Regions from separate parts of the Paenibacillus sp. Marseille-P2973 genome, predicted to be linked through region 3. Evidence: riboswitches for the same ligand, from Rfam matches in the RefSeq annotation. Region 3 holds a riboswitch; each other region holds the start of a gene.
The links. Region 3 has a riboswitch for cyclic di-AMP ahead of KB559_RS17970 (TrkH family potassium uptake protein). Riboswitches for the same ligand answer to the same signal wherever they lie in the genome.

Region 1: it holds a riboswitch for cyclic di-AMP, as region 3 does, so the genes downstream of both, KB559_RS22480 (APC family permease) here and KB559_RS17970 (TrkH family potassium uptake protein) in region 3, are expected to answer to the same signal.
Region 2: it holds a riboswitch for cyclic di-AMP, as region 3 does, so the genes downstream of both, KB559_RS04890 (3D domain-containing protein) here and KB559_RS17970 (TrkH family potassium uptake protein) in region 3, are expected to answer to the same signal.
Region 4: it holds a riboswitch for cyclic di-AMP, as region 3 does, so the genes downstream of both, KB559_RS20720 (C40 family peptidase) here and KB559_RS17970 (TrkH family potassium uptake protein) in region 3, are expected to answer to the same signal.

The regions. Positions count from the first base shown of each region.
Region 1 covers NZ_JAGQEH010000018.1:55,364-59,651, forward strand. Annotated here, with positions in the region: gene KB559_RS22460 (manganese catalase family protein) at 1-510, shown strand, start outside; gene KB559_RS22465 (hypothetical protein) at 670-870, shown strand; gene pdxK (pyridoxine/pyridoxal/pyridoxamine kinase) at 1,038-1,853, shown strand; cyclic di-AMP (ydaO/yuaA leader) riboswitch at 2,106-2,296, shown strand; gene KB559_RS22480 (APC family permease) at 2,456-4,282, shown strand.
Region 2 covers NZ_JAGQEH010000002.1:296,376-300,663, reverse strand. Annotated here, with positions in the region: gene KB559_RS04905 (transporter substrate-binding domain-containing protein) at 1-487, shown strand, start outside; gene KB559_RS04900 (amino acid ABC transporter permease) at 583-1,245, shown strand; gene KB559_RS04895 (amino acid ABC transporter ATP-binding protein) at 1,232-1,954, shown strand; cyclic di-AMP (ydaO/yuaA leader) riboswitch at 2,123-2,298, shown strand; gene KB559_RS04890 (3D domain-containing protein) at 2,303-2,992, shown strand; gene KB559_RS04885 (polysaccharide deacetylase family protein) at 3,043-3,870, opposite strand; gene KB559_RS04880 (dihydroorotate dehydrogenase electron transfer subunit) at 4,053-4,288, shown strand, end outside.
Region 3 covers NZ_JAGQEH010000009.1:173,435-177,722, reverse strand. Annotated here, with positions in the region: gene KB559_RS17975 (CPBP family intramembrane glutamic endopeptidase) at 1-1,280, opposite strand, end outside; cyclic di-AMP (ydaO/yuaA leader) riboswitch at 1,571-1,731, shown strand; gene KB559_RS17970 (TrkH family potassium uptake protein) at 1,807-3,141, shown strand; gene KB559_RS17965 (potassium channel family protein) at 3,155-3,817, shown strand; gene KB559_RS17960 (cation:proton antiporter) at 3,854-4,288, shown strand, end outside.
Region 4 covers NZ_JAGQEH010000014.1:34,391-38,678, reverse strand. Annotated here, with positions in the region: gene KB559_RS20735 (M1 family metallopeptidase) at 1-511, shown strand, start outside; gene KB559_RS20730 (hypothetical protein) at 579-1,409, shown strand; cyclic di-AMP (ydaO/yuaA leader) riboswitch at 1,631-1,765, shown strand; gene KB559_RS20725 (C40 family peptidase) at 1,768-2,259, shown strand; cyclic di-AMP (ydaO/yuaA leader) riboswitch at 2,522-2,658, shown strand; gene KB559_RS20720 (C40 family peptidase) at 2,663-3,136, shown strand; gene KB559_RS20715 (GNAT family N-acetyltransferase) at 3,541-4,044, shown strand; gene KB559_RS20710 (c-type cytochrome) at 4,207-4,288, shown strand, end outside.

The sequences.
Region 1 (4,288 bases), on a different contig from region 3:
ATGGCCAAATATTTGGCGGAGCAATACGGGGGTGCGGACGGCGAATTGTCCGCTGCGCTTCGTTACTTAAATCAGCGGTACACTATACCCGATAAAGTGATCGGGCTGCTTAATGATATCGGAACCGAGGAATTCGCCCATCTGGAAATGATCGCCACCATGATTTACAAACTGACCAAGGACGCGACGGTAGAGGAACTGGAGGCGGCGGGCATGGGAGCTTATTATGTAAACCATGATAAGGCCCTGTATTACCAAAACGCCGGGGGAGTTCCGTGGACGGCCACTTACATCCAGGCGAAAGGCGATCCGATCGCCGACTTGTATGAAGATATTGCGGCTGAGGAGAAAGCTCGGGCTACATACCAGTGGCTGATCGATATGACGGATGACGTTGATCTGCAAGACGGCCTGAAGTTCCTGCGCGAGCGTGAAATCATCCACTCGCTTCGCTTCCGCGAAGCGGTGGAGATTTTGAAGGATGACCGGGAGCATAAGAAGATTTTTTAAGCCAAGCGGATGTTCTTGTTAAGACACTTAACAGTTAAATTTGGTTACGGAATTCGGAATGATATAGGGAAGGACCGGAAATATTTGGGCATGTTCGGCCGGCCTTCCCGATATACATAGAAAAACAAGCAAATAACATAGAGGCGAAGGTGATTTCTTATGTCTAAATCAAAGCGGGGGAAAGCTTTGTGGATTCTTCCTTCCAGAGGCCGGGGGACATGCCCCGTATGCAGAAGCACGCGTATTAAACTGCTTTATACGAAGATGAGCAGTTCCGGTCAGGCTCTGAAAGTCTGCAAGAAATGCTTCAACGCATCCCAGGAAAGAATCGATGCCGCAAACCAGATCGTCGTGAAATAAGCTGGCTATAGACCATATCAGTGGAAAGTATGGAGCAAGGATTACTTGCTCCATACTTTTTTTGTTTCCGGGCTATGTAAATGCGTAAATAATTCACTGAGTTTCTGAAAATAATGCTACAATAGAGGCCGGAAGCACTTTAGTTTTTCGTAAAGGAGCATTTGATCATGTCAACCATTCTTAAAACGCTAACTATTGCCGGCAGTGACTCCAGCGGCGGCGCGGGGATACAGGCAGACTTGAAAACATTTGAAGAATACGGAACTTACGGACTCAGCGCATTGACTACCATTGTTACGATGGATCCGGACCGCGGATGGCATCATAGCGTGTACCCGATAGACGCCAATCTGGTGGCCGAGCAGTTGAAGACCGTGTTTGCGGGCGGCCCGGTGCAAGCTATGAAGACGGGTATGCTTGGCAGCGTGCCAATTATAGAAGTCGTTGAGAATTGCATCAAGCAGCATAACCAACAAAATGTGGTCATCGACCCGGTCATGGTCTGCAAAGGGGAAGACGAAGTTTTGAATCCGGAGAGCGCGGATGCGATTCGCGATTTGCTGCTACCGCTTGCTACGGTTGTTACGCCAAACTTGTTCGAAGCCGGTGTGCTTTCCGGTTTGGGACGTTTGTCCAGCGTGGATGACATGAAGAAAGCAGCGAAGATCATTCATGAACGCGGAGCGGCTTACGTAGTCATTAAAGGCGGCAAAGCCTTGGAAGGCGACAAAGCGATCGACCTGTTCTATGACGGCGAGGAATTTGAGGTTCTGGAGACGGAAAAGATCGAACCCGCACATAACCATGGAGCCGGTTGTACTTTTGCGGCTGCCGTAACAGGTGGACTGGCCAGCGGCTTAACTGTAAAGGAAGCCGTAGTTAAAGCGAAAAAATTCGTAACGGCGGCCATTCGTTCGGGGTATGCCTTTAACGAATATGTGGGACCGGTATTCCATGGAGGATACCGTTTGAACGGCGAGTAGGCTGACATATAGAATGAATCAGGACAGGCCGGTTTCCAGGAATGGAGGCCGGTCTTTTTTTTGTTGTATTCGGCATTAATACGATGATTTATGTTGCGCGTTAATGCGGGCTCAATAATGAAGGATAATAAATGAAAGTGATGGAAGTAAGCGTTTTATCGTACTCTTTTACAACAAATAGAAGCGATTCAACGCAAATTTCGGGATTTACAGAAAATGAGAGCAGGCGTAATATTCATTCGTGGATTTGATATTCTTGATTCGCTGAATTTCCCGTAATACGGGAAAACGGGGGAACCGAATGCCGGGCGTAACAGGCAAAGCCAGCCGAAACGAACGGTAGGGGTGAATCCGCAGCATGTCATGCAGAACATGCCGCGGAGGGGTGACTCTCGCCACCCTAATCCGACAGCTAACCTCGTAAGCGTAGTCCGAGAGAGGAATGATACTGTGCCCATGTAAAGCACTCATGGACCGCAGGGGGTCTTGCCTCTGTGGTTTTTTGCTGTCCAAAAAGTCTCCAAATGAGACGATTTACCAAAATATTTAATCATAATCAGCCTTTGAATTTGCAAAAAATAAAGCACGGTGGTGTTGCATCTATGTTTTCGATAATCAAGAGAGTGCTCATCGGTCAGCCGCTGAAGTCAACCGCACTCGGCGAACAAAAATTAAACAAAACGAAAGCCCTGGCGATCCTTTCATCGGATGCCTTGTCCTCCGTAGCCTACGGACCGGAGCAGATTCTGCTCGTCCTGATGACGCTCGGCGCGGCCGCCTACTGGTACTCCATCCCGATTGCCGCGGGAATTCTGGTGCTGCTGCTGGCTCTCGTTTTATCTTACAGACAAGTGATTTATGCCTATCCGCATGGCGGAGGAGCCTATGTTGTTTCCAAGGAAAATTTGGGGGTAAACTCCGGTCTTTTAGCCGGCGGCGCGCTGCTGGTGGATTATATTTTAACCGTTGCGGTCAGCATTTCTGCGGGGACGGATGCGATCACCTCAGCTTTTCCGTCGCTGCATTCACATAACGTACTTATAGCATGCCTTTTAGTGGTTGTTATCACGGTACTCAATTTGCGCGGTATTACCGAATCGGCTTCCATCCTGGCTTATCCGGTTTACTTATTCGTGCTTGTTATATTTATCACTATTGGGGCGGGACTATATCAAATTGCAATGGGCGAAGTTCCGGCCAACCTGCATACACCGATGGGTACACCGGTGACAGGCCTTACGCTGTTCCTGCTCTTGCGGGCATTTGCCTCGGGGAGTTCGGCTTTGACAGGGGTCGAGGCGATTTCTAACGCCATTCCTAACTTCAAGGATCCGGCTCCCAAGAATGCCTCCAAAACATTGGCTGCCATGGGCGTTCTGCTGGCGCTTTTGTTTACGGGGATCGTATCGTTGGCTTATTATTACGGTATTTCTCCTAAAGCGGAGGAAACCGTCGTGTCCCAGATCGCTTCAGCTACATTCGGCCGGGGGATCATGTATTACTTGATTCAAGGGATCACCGCGATGATTCTGGTGCTGGCCGCCAATACCGGATACTCGGCATTTCCGCTCTTGGCCGTGAACCTGGCGAAAGACAAATATATCGCGCGTATGTTCACCGTTCGCGGAGACCGTCTCGGTTATTCTAACGGAATCGTCTTTTTGGCGGTGGCCTCAATCCTGCTGATCATCGTGTTTAAAGGACAGACCGAGCATTTGATTCCGCTCTATGCGGTAGGCGTATTTATCCCGTTTACGCTGGCGCAAACCGGTATGCTTGTGAAATGGTTCCGGGAAAAACCGGCGGGCTGGGGATTGAAATTAACGATAAACGCGATCGGGGCTTTAATCAGCTTTACGGTCATGATGATTTTTTTCATTACGAAATTTCCGCAAGTCTGGCCTGCGTTAATCTTTTTGCCGGCGATCGTTTACGTATTTCATAAAATCAACCGTCATTACGAAGCTGTGGGGGATCAATTGCGGATCACTACATGCGAACAGCCACTAGCGATCGAGGGGAATGTCATGGTAATTCCCGTAGCGGGAATTACGCATGTAGTGGAAAATACGCTGAATTACGCGAAATCGTTGTCTCCGGATCAGATCATCGCTGTGTATGTGGCGTTCGATAAAGAGGCGGAAAAGCAATTTGAGGAGAAATGGAACCAGTGGCACCCTGAAATTCGGCTGGTTACGCTGTATTCCCAATACCGGAGCATTATCCAGCCGCTGACGAAGTTCATCGATACCGTGGAGCATAAGGCCAAGGAAATGAATTTCCGGGTAACCGTTCTGATTCCCCAATTCATACCGAAGAAACGGTGGCATAACGCCCTGCATAATCAGTCCAGTTTGCTAATCCGCGCCTTTTTGCTATACCGGAGGGATTTGATCGTAACCACGGTTCCTTATCATTTCAAAAAATAAGATCTT
Region 2 (4,288 bases), on a different contig from region 3:
CATTTCGGGTCTCAGCCCGAAACCGGAACGCGCGAAGCAAGTCGACTTGTCCCAAATTTATTATAAAGCGGAGCAGTCGGTCGTATCCGTGACCAAGGACAAAGATAAATACAACACGATGGAATCGTTGGAAGGTCTGAAGATCGGCGTACAGAAGGGCTCCATTCAAGAAGATATTGCCAAGACGATTACAGGCGCCAAGCTGACTTCTCTTGGAAAAATAAACGATATCATCATGCAGCTGAAATCGGGACGCGTTGATGTGGCGATTATCGAAGGCCCTGTGGCCGAATCGTTTGTCAAGAACGTAGAAGGCATCAGCATTACTGACGCCAAACCGGTAACCGAGGACGAAGGTTATGTCGTCGGCGTGAAGAAAGGCAACAAGGAAATGCTTGACCAGGTCAACGCCACATTGGATCGTCTGATCGGAGACGGTTCGATCGATAAGTTCGTTACCGAAGCAAGCGCACTTGCTGAAAAATAACCGGTGACCGATTTGCAGAAAATAGCGGAGCCTATTCGCTATTTTCTGTTTTTTTGTCAAGGCTTTTGAGGTAAAATAGGAGGAATGATTGGGACATGGAGCTTTTTACAATGTTTTGGGAGTACCGCAGCTATTTTTTGACCGGTCTGCAGTATACGCTGCTACTGGCGGCTCTGGGGGTTCTTTGCGGTTTTATTTTGGGCCTGCTTGTTACGCTCTTGCGGATGGCCCCGTGGAGAATCGTCCGATTTATCGGCCATGCTTGGGTTGAATTTTTACGGGGAACGCCGATGTTGGTCCAGCTCTTAATAATTCATTACGGTTTTTCGACGGCGTTCAATGTCAACTTCTCCCCGATTGAATCCGGAGCGATCACGCTTTCGATCAACAGCTCGGCCTACCTTGCGGAAATATTCCGTGCCGGGATCCAGGGCGTAGACCGGGGGCAAGGAGAAGCAGCTCGGTCCCTAGGCATGAATCGCTGGATGTCCTTGCGTTTTATCATTATTCCGCAGGCGATCAAGTCGGTGCTGCCCGCAATCGGGAATGAGTTTATTACGATTATTAAGGAATCTTCGATCGTATCCTTTATCGGTATTACGGAGCTGATGTTCCAGTCCGGTGCTGTAGTTACGATCACTTACGACGGCATGACGCCGTATCTGATCGTAGCGGTTATGTACTTTATTCTGACATTCACACTGTCCCGTATTTTGGGTCTGTTCGAAAGGAAGTTGAAAGCCAGTGATCACCGTTAAAAATTTGCATAAAAAGTTCGGCCAGCTTCACATTTTGAAGGGGATCGATCTGGAAATCGCCAAAGGAGAGGTCGTCGTTGTGATCGGCCCCAGCGGCTCGGGGAAGAGTACCTTTCTCCGCTGTTTGAATCTTCTGGAGGAACCAACCGAGGGCGAGATCACGTTCGAAGGGGAATCCATTACCGGTAAACGCCACAATATCAACAAAACCCGCGAAAAAATGGGCATGGTGTTCCAGCAGTTTAATTTGTTTCCGCATAAAAATGTGATCGATAACATCACGATGGCTCCCATCCGCGTAAAAAAAATCGAGAAGAACAAAGCGGAAGCTTTGGCCATGGACCTGTTGCGCACGGTCGGACTGGAAGACAAGCGGGACGCTTATCCTTCCCAGCTGTCGGGCGGACAGAAGCAGCGGATCGCGATTGCCCGCGCGCTCGCTATGGAGCCGCATGTGATGCTGTTCGATGAGCCGACCTCCGCGCTTGATCCGGAGATGGTCGGAGAGGTGCTGGACGTGATGAAGAACCTAGCCGACAAGGGGATGACGATGGTCATCGTCACGCATGAAATGGGCTTTGCCCGCGAAGTTGGGGACCGGATTCTGTTTATGGATCAGGGTGTCATTATGGAGCAAGGGACTCCGCAGGAGGTCTTTGGTTCGCCGAAGAATCAGCGGACCAAGGATTTTCTCAGTAAAGTGCTGTAACTTAACTCTATAACATGAATGAACCGCCGGAGAACGTTCGGGCGGTTTTTTTGAGTTCGATCGCTTTTACAGAATTGTAATCACATCATCGGCGAAAATAGTGCGATTGGCTGCTACTTAACGCATCATGGAAACATTTGCTTGCCCTATTGGTTACAAAATTGTGATATATTGATTAGGCCAAAACCTGCCAGCGCAGGTGCGGGGGACGATTTTCCGATTTGCTGTACCCGTCAAATGACGAGAACACGGCTATCTTGGGGTGAAGCGAAGTAAATGCGCAGGGGCCTATCCTTTTTTCCCTAACCCGACAACTAACTCCGCAGGCGATAGTAGAAGGAGGACATCATGAATAAGCATACTAAATTAGCACGCGCCGTTAAGGCGACAATTATTGCAGTCGGATTGGCAGGAGCTTTGCAGTCGGTACCTGTCCATGCGGATTCGATACATAAAGCGAAGGAAGGAGACACCTTTTACCTTCTGGCTAAACAATACGGCGTGGATATGAACAAGCTGATTACAGCGAATCCATCCATCAAAGCATCGAATATTTACGGCGGCCTGGATATCGTTATCCCTGGAGAAGGATCCAAAGCCCTTATGTCAACAGCTTCTGCAAGCGCAAAGGAAAACATAATTCCTCAGCCGTTATCAGCCGTAAAAGTCTCAAGTGCGGATAAGACCGTAGAGGCTTGGGGCAAGAACTTCTCTTACTCCAAAACCGTGGAGGTTAAGGCCACGGCATATTCTTCCGCAGCGAGCGAGAACGGAAAGTGGGGAGCCGTTGATTACTTCGGCAAACCGTTGCAGTTGGGGACCATCGCCGTTGACCCGAAAGTAATTCCTATGGGCACTAAAGTGCTTGTTACGGGACATAGCCATTCCAATCTGCCGAAAAACGCCTTCGTTGCGACCGCAACCGATCAGGGCAGCGCGATCAAAGGGAACCGCATTGATATATTCATTCCGGGCAGTCCGCAAACCGTTAATGAGTTCGGATTTCAGGACGTTAAACTGTATATTTTAGATAAATAATTGAATGCGGCAGCTCCCAAGGGAGCTGCTTTTTTAATTCCTACTCTCCGTTATTTGTACTTCTTCGTTTGCAGAAGCTCGGGAAGAGTCACAAAGTGATAGCCTTTTGCTTTCAACGTCTGAATGATCTCAGGCAGCGCCTGAATCGTTCCGGATAAATCCGACCCCGTTCCCCCTCCGGCATGCTGTAATACAATAGAACCCGGGCCTGCGGCCTTGAGGACGTTCTGTTTCACCTTCTCCGAATCGAGTCCTTTCCAATCCAGCGAATCGACATTCCAGTTCACGATAATATAACCGCTTTTCTTGGCCCACTTAACTTGTTCCTCGTTAATTTCTCCATATGGCGGGCGTATCAACTTGGGCCGATAACCAACGAGATTAGCGATAATATTCTCGGTTCGCAAAATTTCGTTTTGAAACTGACTTCGCGAGCGGTTTTTGAACAAAGCATGGCTAAAGGAATGGTTGCCGATGATGTGGCCGTCCCGGTGAATGGCCCTCAGCAGCTCCGGATGCTTCTTCGCCCGGTGCCCGACGACGAAAAAAGTCGCTTTGACTCCTTCTTTGCGAAGTGCAGCCAATACCTGGGGCGTAAACCGCGGATCGGGCACATCGTCAAAAGTCAGGGCGATCTGTTTCACTTCTGGACCGCGGAATTTAAAGGTTTCGGAATATTTTCGCCGAAGCTCTCCCAGATTTAAGGGCTTTGCGGAAGCAGGTGCGGTATCCAATGAATCAGTATCCTCTGTTAAGGGGCCTTTCGTAGTAAACGCATTGGAGGAGTCGGGGAATAAGCAGAGGATACAGCAAAACAAAGCCGTCATGACGGCGCAGATTCCAGCGGAGATCATCCGCCGTTTGGTCGATCTAGACATAGCAAATCCTCTCCTTTTACCCGGAAACCGTATTATAAATTGGTATGCCCAGAAAACTGGCTAATTATGTGTATTATGCAAATGTGAGGTTTATCACAGACTCGGATAGCTGAAAAATTGCATCTTAATATGAAGCAAGGAGCAGCAAACAAAGTGGCGTTATTCGGGAAGGAGAGAGAATTTTGTCGGAAGTATTGGCTAATGAGCAGGTAGCAGAAGGCGTTTATCGACTCGCCGTGGCGGGACAATTCGCCGGAACAATGGGTCAATTTTACATGCTGCGGGCATGGGATCACTATCCTCTGCTTTCCAGACCGCTAAGCATTTTTAACGTAACCGCGGAATACGTGGAATTTCTATATTTAGTGGCCGGAGAAGGAACGGAAATGTTCTCAAAGTTGAGAAAAGGGGATTCTAT
Region 3 (4,288 bases):
GCCACCCAGGCAAGCAGCGGGAGCAGCGCAGGATAGAGCATGTTATACGGTGATTGGGAGGCATCTGTGGTCGACCAGGTGTGGATCGTTCTTTCCAGAATGAAGAAGATCACGGACTGAACTCCAAGCAGAATAAGTGCCCAGGCGTATCCGTCCGCCATCGATTTTACTACATGCCGTCCATAACCCTGTTCCTTGGCCCGGGCCCAGAGATTAATCCCCTGCTTGCGCCAGAGTCCATCGCCTCCGACGAGGGAGAAATAGACGGAGGCGGCCAGAATCAGCGTGACGACGCCCTGAAATACAAGCCCGAAGATCAGCATTGCACCGCTTAAGCCTTCTTTTTCAAAATAAGGCATCATATTAAGCGCAGAACCCATGGAAATGATGAAGTACAGGGAGGCGAGCACGATTCCCCGCTTGAATGAAGTATGTACTCTTGTCATGGCGCTGTACACGATCGCGAGAATTCCCAGCACAAAAGTCAATAGGGCATATCCTACATAGGTCAGCCAGTTGGCGAGCGTGGTTTGGCTTTTTACATAATCGGTATGGCTTTGCGGCACGGAGAAGTAACTATCGATTTCGGAGACCTGGCCTTCGAAATAATGAATATCGATTTGGGCATTCGATTTCCCCGCTTCATATCCCACCAGCGTTAAAGACAGACCATCCGGTGTTTCGCCCACGGAAGATTGCATATCTTCGCTGTAACCAAGCGACTTCAAGTAAGGTTGGGCTAACGCCAGCTTTTCTTCCCACGATAGGTCCTGCACTCCCGAGGTAGCGGCATCAGCTTCGGATGAACCGCCGCCCAATCCCTCGATGTCCGGAAACCCGGTTTCGGGGTATTCTTTAAAGCCGACCGCCTTGCCCGTGGTCATATGGATATCTACCGTTACGGCTTTGAGCAGCCCGCCTGGCTTATTGATGCGGACTTGAAAGATGTCGTAGGGGAACTGCTTTTCATACTTTTTAAGGTAATCTTCCATTAAACCTTCCCGGGTCAAATACCCGTATACATCAGCGCGCGTCTCGTAAGTAACCAGGGCATCGTTGAAGGGACCGGTTAATCCGAGCGTCGATTCCGCGAATTTGACGGCAGCTTCCTTGGCCTGCACCTTCGTAATTAACTGAGTCGATTGTTCGACCTGCAGCGTTTCGGAAGCGGTTGTCGGGACAATCTGGAGTAAAATAAAGACGATGAGTCCAATGACGGCGAGTATCCATAAGGTCCTGGTCTTTATCCCGCGCGTCTGCGGTTTTAAATCGGAATACATACGAAAACTCCTTTTAACGATTTTTTGTTGAATCTGTATGATTTCGGTACTTCCATGTCACAGTAAAGATAACACAGGGGAGATTTCTTCGCCAGAGACGAAGCTTGTTTCGCGTAAAAGCGCAATAACCACGGCAAATCCCAGCATGGCTTAGATAAGCATTCACCTTACGGTCTGTTTCAACTCTTTTAAGTCATTTTCGATCTATTTCATCCAATTAAACCTTTGTGATGGAAGTGAATAAGGATTATAATCCAATTTGACGAAAATGAAATGAAAATGAATGTAACTTAATATGTTGGCCGAATTTCTTACCGAAAACGGGGGAACCGATATTTAGGGGTGAATTTCGCTGCTTCACTTGCATTGCGCCTGGTGAAAAAGCGAATAGGGCAGACCGCGCAAGCCCGAATCCGTCAGCTAACCTCGTAGGCCTTTGCAGCAGGGACCAATCAAAAAGCATTGGATTTCCAGTGCTTTTTTTCATTGTTTCTTTTTTGCCAAATTGAGTAATGAGGTGAGCCCGTTGCTTTCCAAATGGATCAGATTTTCCCCACCCCAAGTCCTTGTGTTGGGCTTTGCGTTCATTATTTTGGCCGGTTCGCTGCTTTTGATGCTGCCGATTTCCAGTAGTACGGGAGATTCGCTTCCTTTTATTGACGCTTTCTTTACCGCTACTTCGGCAACCTGTGTGACAGGGCTTGTCGTAGTGGATACAGGAACCTATTTCTCAACATTCGGCCAGGTGGTCATTATGCTGCTGATCCAGGTAGGCGGTCTGGGGTTCATGACCATGGCGACCTTGTTCGCTCTGGTGTTTAAACGAAAGATTTCGCTGAAAGACCGGCTTCTGCTCCAGGAGGCGATGAACCAAAATACGATGGAAGGGATCGTCCGGCTGATCCGTAAGGTGCTGATGTATTCCCTGATTATCGAGAGCTGCGCCGCACTTCTGTTCACAATCCGCTGGTCGTTCGACATGCCGTTTGGCCGGGCGCTGTTCTTCGGTATCTTTCACGGCGTTTCCATGTTCAACAATGCTGGTTTTGATCTGTTCGGCGAGTACCGCAGCCTTACCCAGTATGTAAACGATCCGATCGTCAATCTCGTAACGATGTTCCTGATCGTTTCCGGAGGACTCGGCTTTATCGTTTTGTCCGACCTGATCGAGTTTCGGCAACGCCGCAAATTGTCGCTTCATTCCAAGGTGGTTCTCTCCATGACCGCCACATTGATTCTGGTCGGAGCGCTCGTTATTTTCGTGTTTGAATTCACCAACTCCAATACCTTGCAACCGCTGGATTGGGGCGGGAAAATCTGGAGTTCGTTCTTCCAGTCGGTTACGCCGAGAACGGCGGGTGCCAATACGGTGGACATCGGCGGGCTTAGACAGGCGACGCAATTCTTTATGATCATCCTGATGTTCATCGGGGCATCGCCAAGCTCCACCGGGGGCGGGATCAAGACGACGACGTTCACGATTCTGGTCGGGGCGGTCATTTCCATGATCCGCGGCCGTTCGGATCTCGTGTTGTTCCGTTACCGGCTGGCCCAGGAGCGGATTTTCAAAGCCGTCACGATCACGATGCTCGCTTTGTTCCTGGTCATCGCCGTGGCGATGGTGCTTTCGACTACGGAAGATGCCAGCTTCCTGAGCATTTTGTTCGAAACGACTTCCGCGTTCGGTACGGTCGGCCTTTCCATGGGACTGACGGGAAAATTGACGATTGCGGGGAAAATTATTATCAGCTTCACCATGTTTGCCGGACGGTTAGGGCTGCTGACGTTAGCTTATGCGCTCGGGCCGAAGAAGGGTAAAGAATTATATAGACATCCCGAAGGCAAAATGATTATAGGATAAGGGGAAAAGTGAGATGAAAACACAGCAGTTTGTAGTGATCGGCTTGGGGCGTTTCGGTTCCAGCCTGGCGCTAGAGCTGATGGACCTCGGCTACGAGGTTCTGGGCGTGGACAGGAACGAGGAAGTGGTCGAGGAATGGAGCGACCGGCTTACACATGCCGTCGTCGCGGATGCGACGGATGAAGAGGTTCTGAAGTCGCTGGGCGTTCGAAATTTCGACTGCGGGATCGTAGCGATCGGCAATGATATTCAAATGAGCATCCTGTCGGCCATCCTTCTCAAAGACCTTGGGATAAAAACGGTGGTAGCCAAGGCGATTTCCGTCCTTCACGGCCGGGCGCTGGAGAAGCTCGGCGTCGACCGGGTTATCTTTCCCGAGAGGGATATGGGGGTTCGGGTCGCCCATCAGCTTGTAACTCCAAACCTGCTGGATTACATTGAACTTTCCAAAGAATACAGACTTGTCGAAATGAGAGTACCGCAATGCCTGGACGGAAAAAATGTCGGCGACCTGAACCCGAGAGCACGTTTCGGCTGCAGCATCGTAGCCATCCACCGGGAGAACGGCGTCATTATTGCACCGACGGCAATGGATCATCTAATCCTTGGGGACATCATGGTCATCATCGGGGCAAAGAAAAACATCGATGAATTCGAAGCTATTATAAATGATTAATCATTTTAGTGATTCTGCTCTTGGAGTGTGACCTGCATGGAATCTGCTGCAACGGAAGCGATTCGGCATTTTCTGATCCTAGTATTGTTTGTTCTAAGTGTCGGCATGGTTTCCGGTAAATTAGCCGCTTGGCTCAAGCTGCCCGATGTTGCCGTATTCATCGCCGTCGGCATGCTGCTCGGGCCCGGCTTGAAGCTCATTCATGAATCCAGCGGCTCGCTGATCAATCAGCTCATTTTAACATTGGGTTCGGCGCTTATTCTGTTTGATGGCGGCAGGAATCTTAAGCTCAGCGGTCTCCGTAAGGTCTGGATCACCCTATCTTTGCTTAGCGTTCCGGGGGTCATCATCTCCGTATTGGTTGTGGGGGCAGGCGTGCATTTTCTGTTCGGGGTGGATTGGATTTTTGCCTTCCTCGCAGCTGCGGTGATTGCATCTACGGACCCGGCATCGATCATCCCCATCTTCAAA
Region 4 (4,288 bases), on a different contig from region 3:
GACCATGAAGCGCATTCTCTACAACTATGCCCAGAAGTACAAATTCAAGCATCCGACTACGGCCGATTTTCAACGGGTTGTCGAGCAGACGACCGGACGGAGCTGGAAGTCATATTTTAATCAATATATATATGATGGTAAAATGGCTGATTTCTCGGTAGACCGCATTACCGTAACTCCTGTAACCAAGGATGGGAGCACGATTTACGAGTCTGAGGTGGAAATCAGCCGCAAGGGAGGAACGGCCTCCAAAATACCGCTGCTCTTCAGCTTCAAGGATGGCCATACGATCCACAAGGTGTGGAATGGCGATGGCGATCGCGTTCAGATGAAGCTGCAATATAAAGAACCCCTGGAATGGGTCCGTTTGGATCCCGAGTATTCCTTGGTGCTTGAGAACAAGCATATCAACAACTTTATTAAGGCCGAGGTCAAGGAACCTGTCAGCACACGTGCTTCTTTAAGCATCACCAAACTGCTGGAATCCCTGCTTGGCACTCTGGTCTGGTAGGCTGGACGAACAAGAATAAGGCTTATTCATAGCAGTAATGCCCACAAAACTTTTAGGAGGGAAAGTTATGACCTATGTACGAAATGGATGGGGGCTTGTCAGGAGCCAGTTTCCCTCTGTGATCATCCTGTTCCTGTACCAGCTGCTCTGGGGGCTGTTTCTGTACCGTCTGATCCATTCGGCGGTTGTGGCCGTACTGTCCAGGTACCCGGATACGCCCCCGAATGAATTGAACCGGATTCTATACTTGATCGAAGGGCAATTCGAATTAAAGCACAATCCGGAGATTCATCAGTATTTCTGGCTGCTAATCGGGATGATTGTTCTCCGTCTATTGCTGACGCCGCTGTTCCAGGCGGGTATTCTCTACGGTCTGGTTCCCCCCGAGACCCGGGCGTCCGGCCTTCCCTTCTTCCGGGGAATGAAGGAATTCTGGAAGCCCGTCACTCTCTTCTTTCTGTTGGAGCTCGCGCTGCTCTCCCTGCCGGGAATTTGGATCGTCCCGGATTTATACGCCCTCTTGCCCCGTCTCCTTACGTCAGGCGACAGGCTCGCTCCCCTTTTGACCCTTTGTGGATATTTGCTGGGGTGGGTGGTTTACGGTTGGCTTGTCCGGCAAATCCTGCTGTTCGCCCAGTTCGGGTATCTGTTTAAGGCCGGCGTCTGGGGCTCCCTGATGCTGAGCATGAGGTATCTATTGCCGGGGATCGCCATTTCCCTTATTCTCGGAGCTGCCGGCGCCGCCTTGTTCCTTTTGTTCGGAACGGCCTCCTGGATTTGGACAGGACTGATTGCTTTAATTCTGCAACAAACCTATCCTTTCATTCGCAGTCTATTTCAAATTTGGACTCTAACCTCTCAATATCAGCTTTGGCATACCAAATCACAAAAAAGTTAAATTTTTTTCATCTTTGTCCTTCCTTGTGCCACAAGGCCTCCGAGCTTATTCGGGGGTCTTGTCCTGCGTTTTCCCCTCTCAAACTCGCTAAATAACCATTGCCAAAATATACTGGCCTTTGTTACAATAACAACAGCACAATTTCAGTAACAGTTTTGTAATTATTTTTGTCACTATTAGCAGGAGTCTTCTGCTGGGTGTCGAATAAGTAAGTAGTCAGGTGTAAATTACAGCCGAATTCCCTTCACGGGGAACGGGGGAACCACTTTGGGTGAATTGATCTCGCAAGAGAGGGATCATAGGGGACCTTCAACCGAATCCTTAAGCTAACCTCGTAGGCATTGGAAGGAGCATTTCCTTGAAAAAACAGTTAACCGCAGCAGCCGTAAGTCTTGCAATACTTTTCTCCATCGGAACTGGTAGCGCTTTCGCAGATTCCAAATTGGACACCACGATTGAAAAAGCTCTGGGAAGCGATTATGTTTCCGGCGGAACTACCACCTCTGGCTTTGACTGTTCCGGATTCACTATGTATGTCTTTTCGAAAATCGGAATTAAATTGCCGCACCAATCAGGCTCCCAGTACAAGATGGGAACCGCTGTAGAGAAGAAAGAACTGATCGCTGGCGATCTGGTGTTCTTCAACACTTCAGGCAAAGGTGTGTCTCATGTTGGTGTTTACGTCGGTGACGGCAAGTTTGCTCATGCTTCCTCCTCCAAAGGAGTTATCATCAGCAAATTGAGCGATAAATATTATGTCGAGCGCTATGTTGGCGCCAAGCGCATTATGAGCACTGATAAGTTCGAAGAAGTTACAAGCGATACTCAAGATCATGATGATGTAGAATAGTAACGATGAAGCCCGCAGAGATTCTTTATGGATCGCAATCTGCGGGTTTTTTCTTTTATTTAAACCGTCGTCCTAGGAAACATTACCCGGAGAGGACGGGATATACAGGACAAATTAACTTATTTATTCAAAAATAACAAAACAAACTTGCAAACCCGCGTTGATGTTTGGTAAAATGACCAGAGTAAATGGTAACAACTTTGTAATCACTGTTGTAACGTCGTAATCACTGTTGTAACGTCGTAATTTTTCGGGTGCATTCAACAAAGACTAGCCGAATTCCCGGCACCCGGGAAACGGGGGAACCACATTGGGTGAATTGATTTCGTTACATAGGGATCATAGGGAACCTTCAACCGAATCCTCAAGCTAACCTCGCAGGCCTTGGAAGGAGTTTAACATCTTGAGAAAGACATTCGCAGCAGCAGCAACGAGTTTAGCTATTTTGTTCACCATGGGGACAGGAAGTGCCTTTGCGGACACCACATTGACCAGCGTCGTTAAATCCGTGTACGGAACACCTTACAAATACGGAGGCGTCACGACCAACGGTTTTGACTGTTCCGGATTTACAAGATACGTGTTCAAGAAAATGGGCGTTGATCTTGCCCGCGTCTCTACCGCTCAGTACAAGCAAGGTACCCCGGTGGCCAAGAGCCAGTTGAAAGCGGGAGACCTCGTATTCTTCAACACCCTGGGCAAAGGTAAAGTGTCCCATGTGGGCGTCTACCTGGGAGACGGAAAATTCGCTCATGCCTCTTCTTCCAAAGGAATCAGAACAGACAAATTAAGCAACACTTACTATAAAACACGTTATGTCGGGGCAAAAAGAATTTTGAGCGCAGACAGCTATTCCAGCTTTGCCAAAGAATCCTGATCACCCCTGATAGGTTGAGGCCCTCACCTCAACAGCTCGCTTGACCGCACTTGATTCTTGCCGGAATCAACGCGGTCTTTTTTCTTTCCTTCATCTTATTCATATAACGAAGGAATCGATCAAAAGGTTTCTTGGATAAAACCCATTCCAAAAATATTTTTTCCGTTCTCGTTCTCTAACACTCCATATCCTATCTTCCCTATATCCAAAATTTACCCGTTATGCGGATGCCTAAACAGGAAATTTTTAATTTACGCATTTTTTTTGCCTGCCTTCGATTTCTGGCCCCTCTTCCTCCACAAAGCCTTTACAACCAATAAAAATCCCGTTAGAGTGAGGTTAAAAAGAACTACAGCCATATGGGTAGCCGCATAGGCATTCCTATCGTTTAAGGAGGCGCAAAAATGGAAAAACCAATCGCACCATTTCGAATCGTACCCATGGAAGAAAGCCATGGCGCAGATATCAGTACTTGGCGTTACGATTCTCCCTACGATATTTATAGCTGGCTTCCCTGGGAACAGATGAAGGCGCTCGATGTGGAATTTGGGAATCCCGTTTTAAGGGCCCAGCAGTACGTCTCTTTGCTGGATCAGCAGGAGGAGCTTGCCGGATTCGCCCAGTACTTTCCTATGGAGGGCGTTACACGGCTTGGCATCGGTATGAGACCTGATTTATGCGGCCACGGGCTGGGTAAGACCTTTGTGCTGACAATCGTCGAGGAGGCCCAGCGGAGAAAGCCTAAGGATGTAATTGACCTGGAAGTGCTCACATGGAACACACGGGCGATCCGGGCTTACCAGAAGTCCGGCTTCGTGATTACCGATCTGTACGAGAAAATGACTCCTGGCGGCATTTCCAAGCCATATTACTGCATGGTGTTTCGCGGAAAACCCTCCGAGGCGTAAAAAAACATCCCCTTAATGAGACGTCTATGATTAATCGTACATGATTTTAACGTATTTTTCGTATACTACAAATAATTCGTTACTTTTTTTGACACAAATGCTATGATCACGGGGCATGTTCAGCTATAATGGAAGGTAGCTTACATAGGAGGGACGATTGAAATGCAGAAGTGGATCATGAGCGGAATACTCATCGTGGCGTGCGCCTTCGCAGCCGTGTTAATGTTTACATTACCCGGCAAAG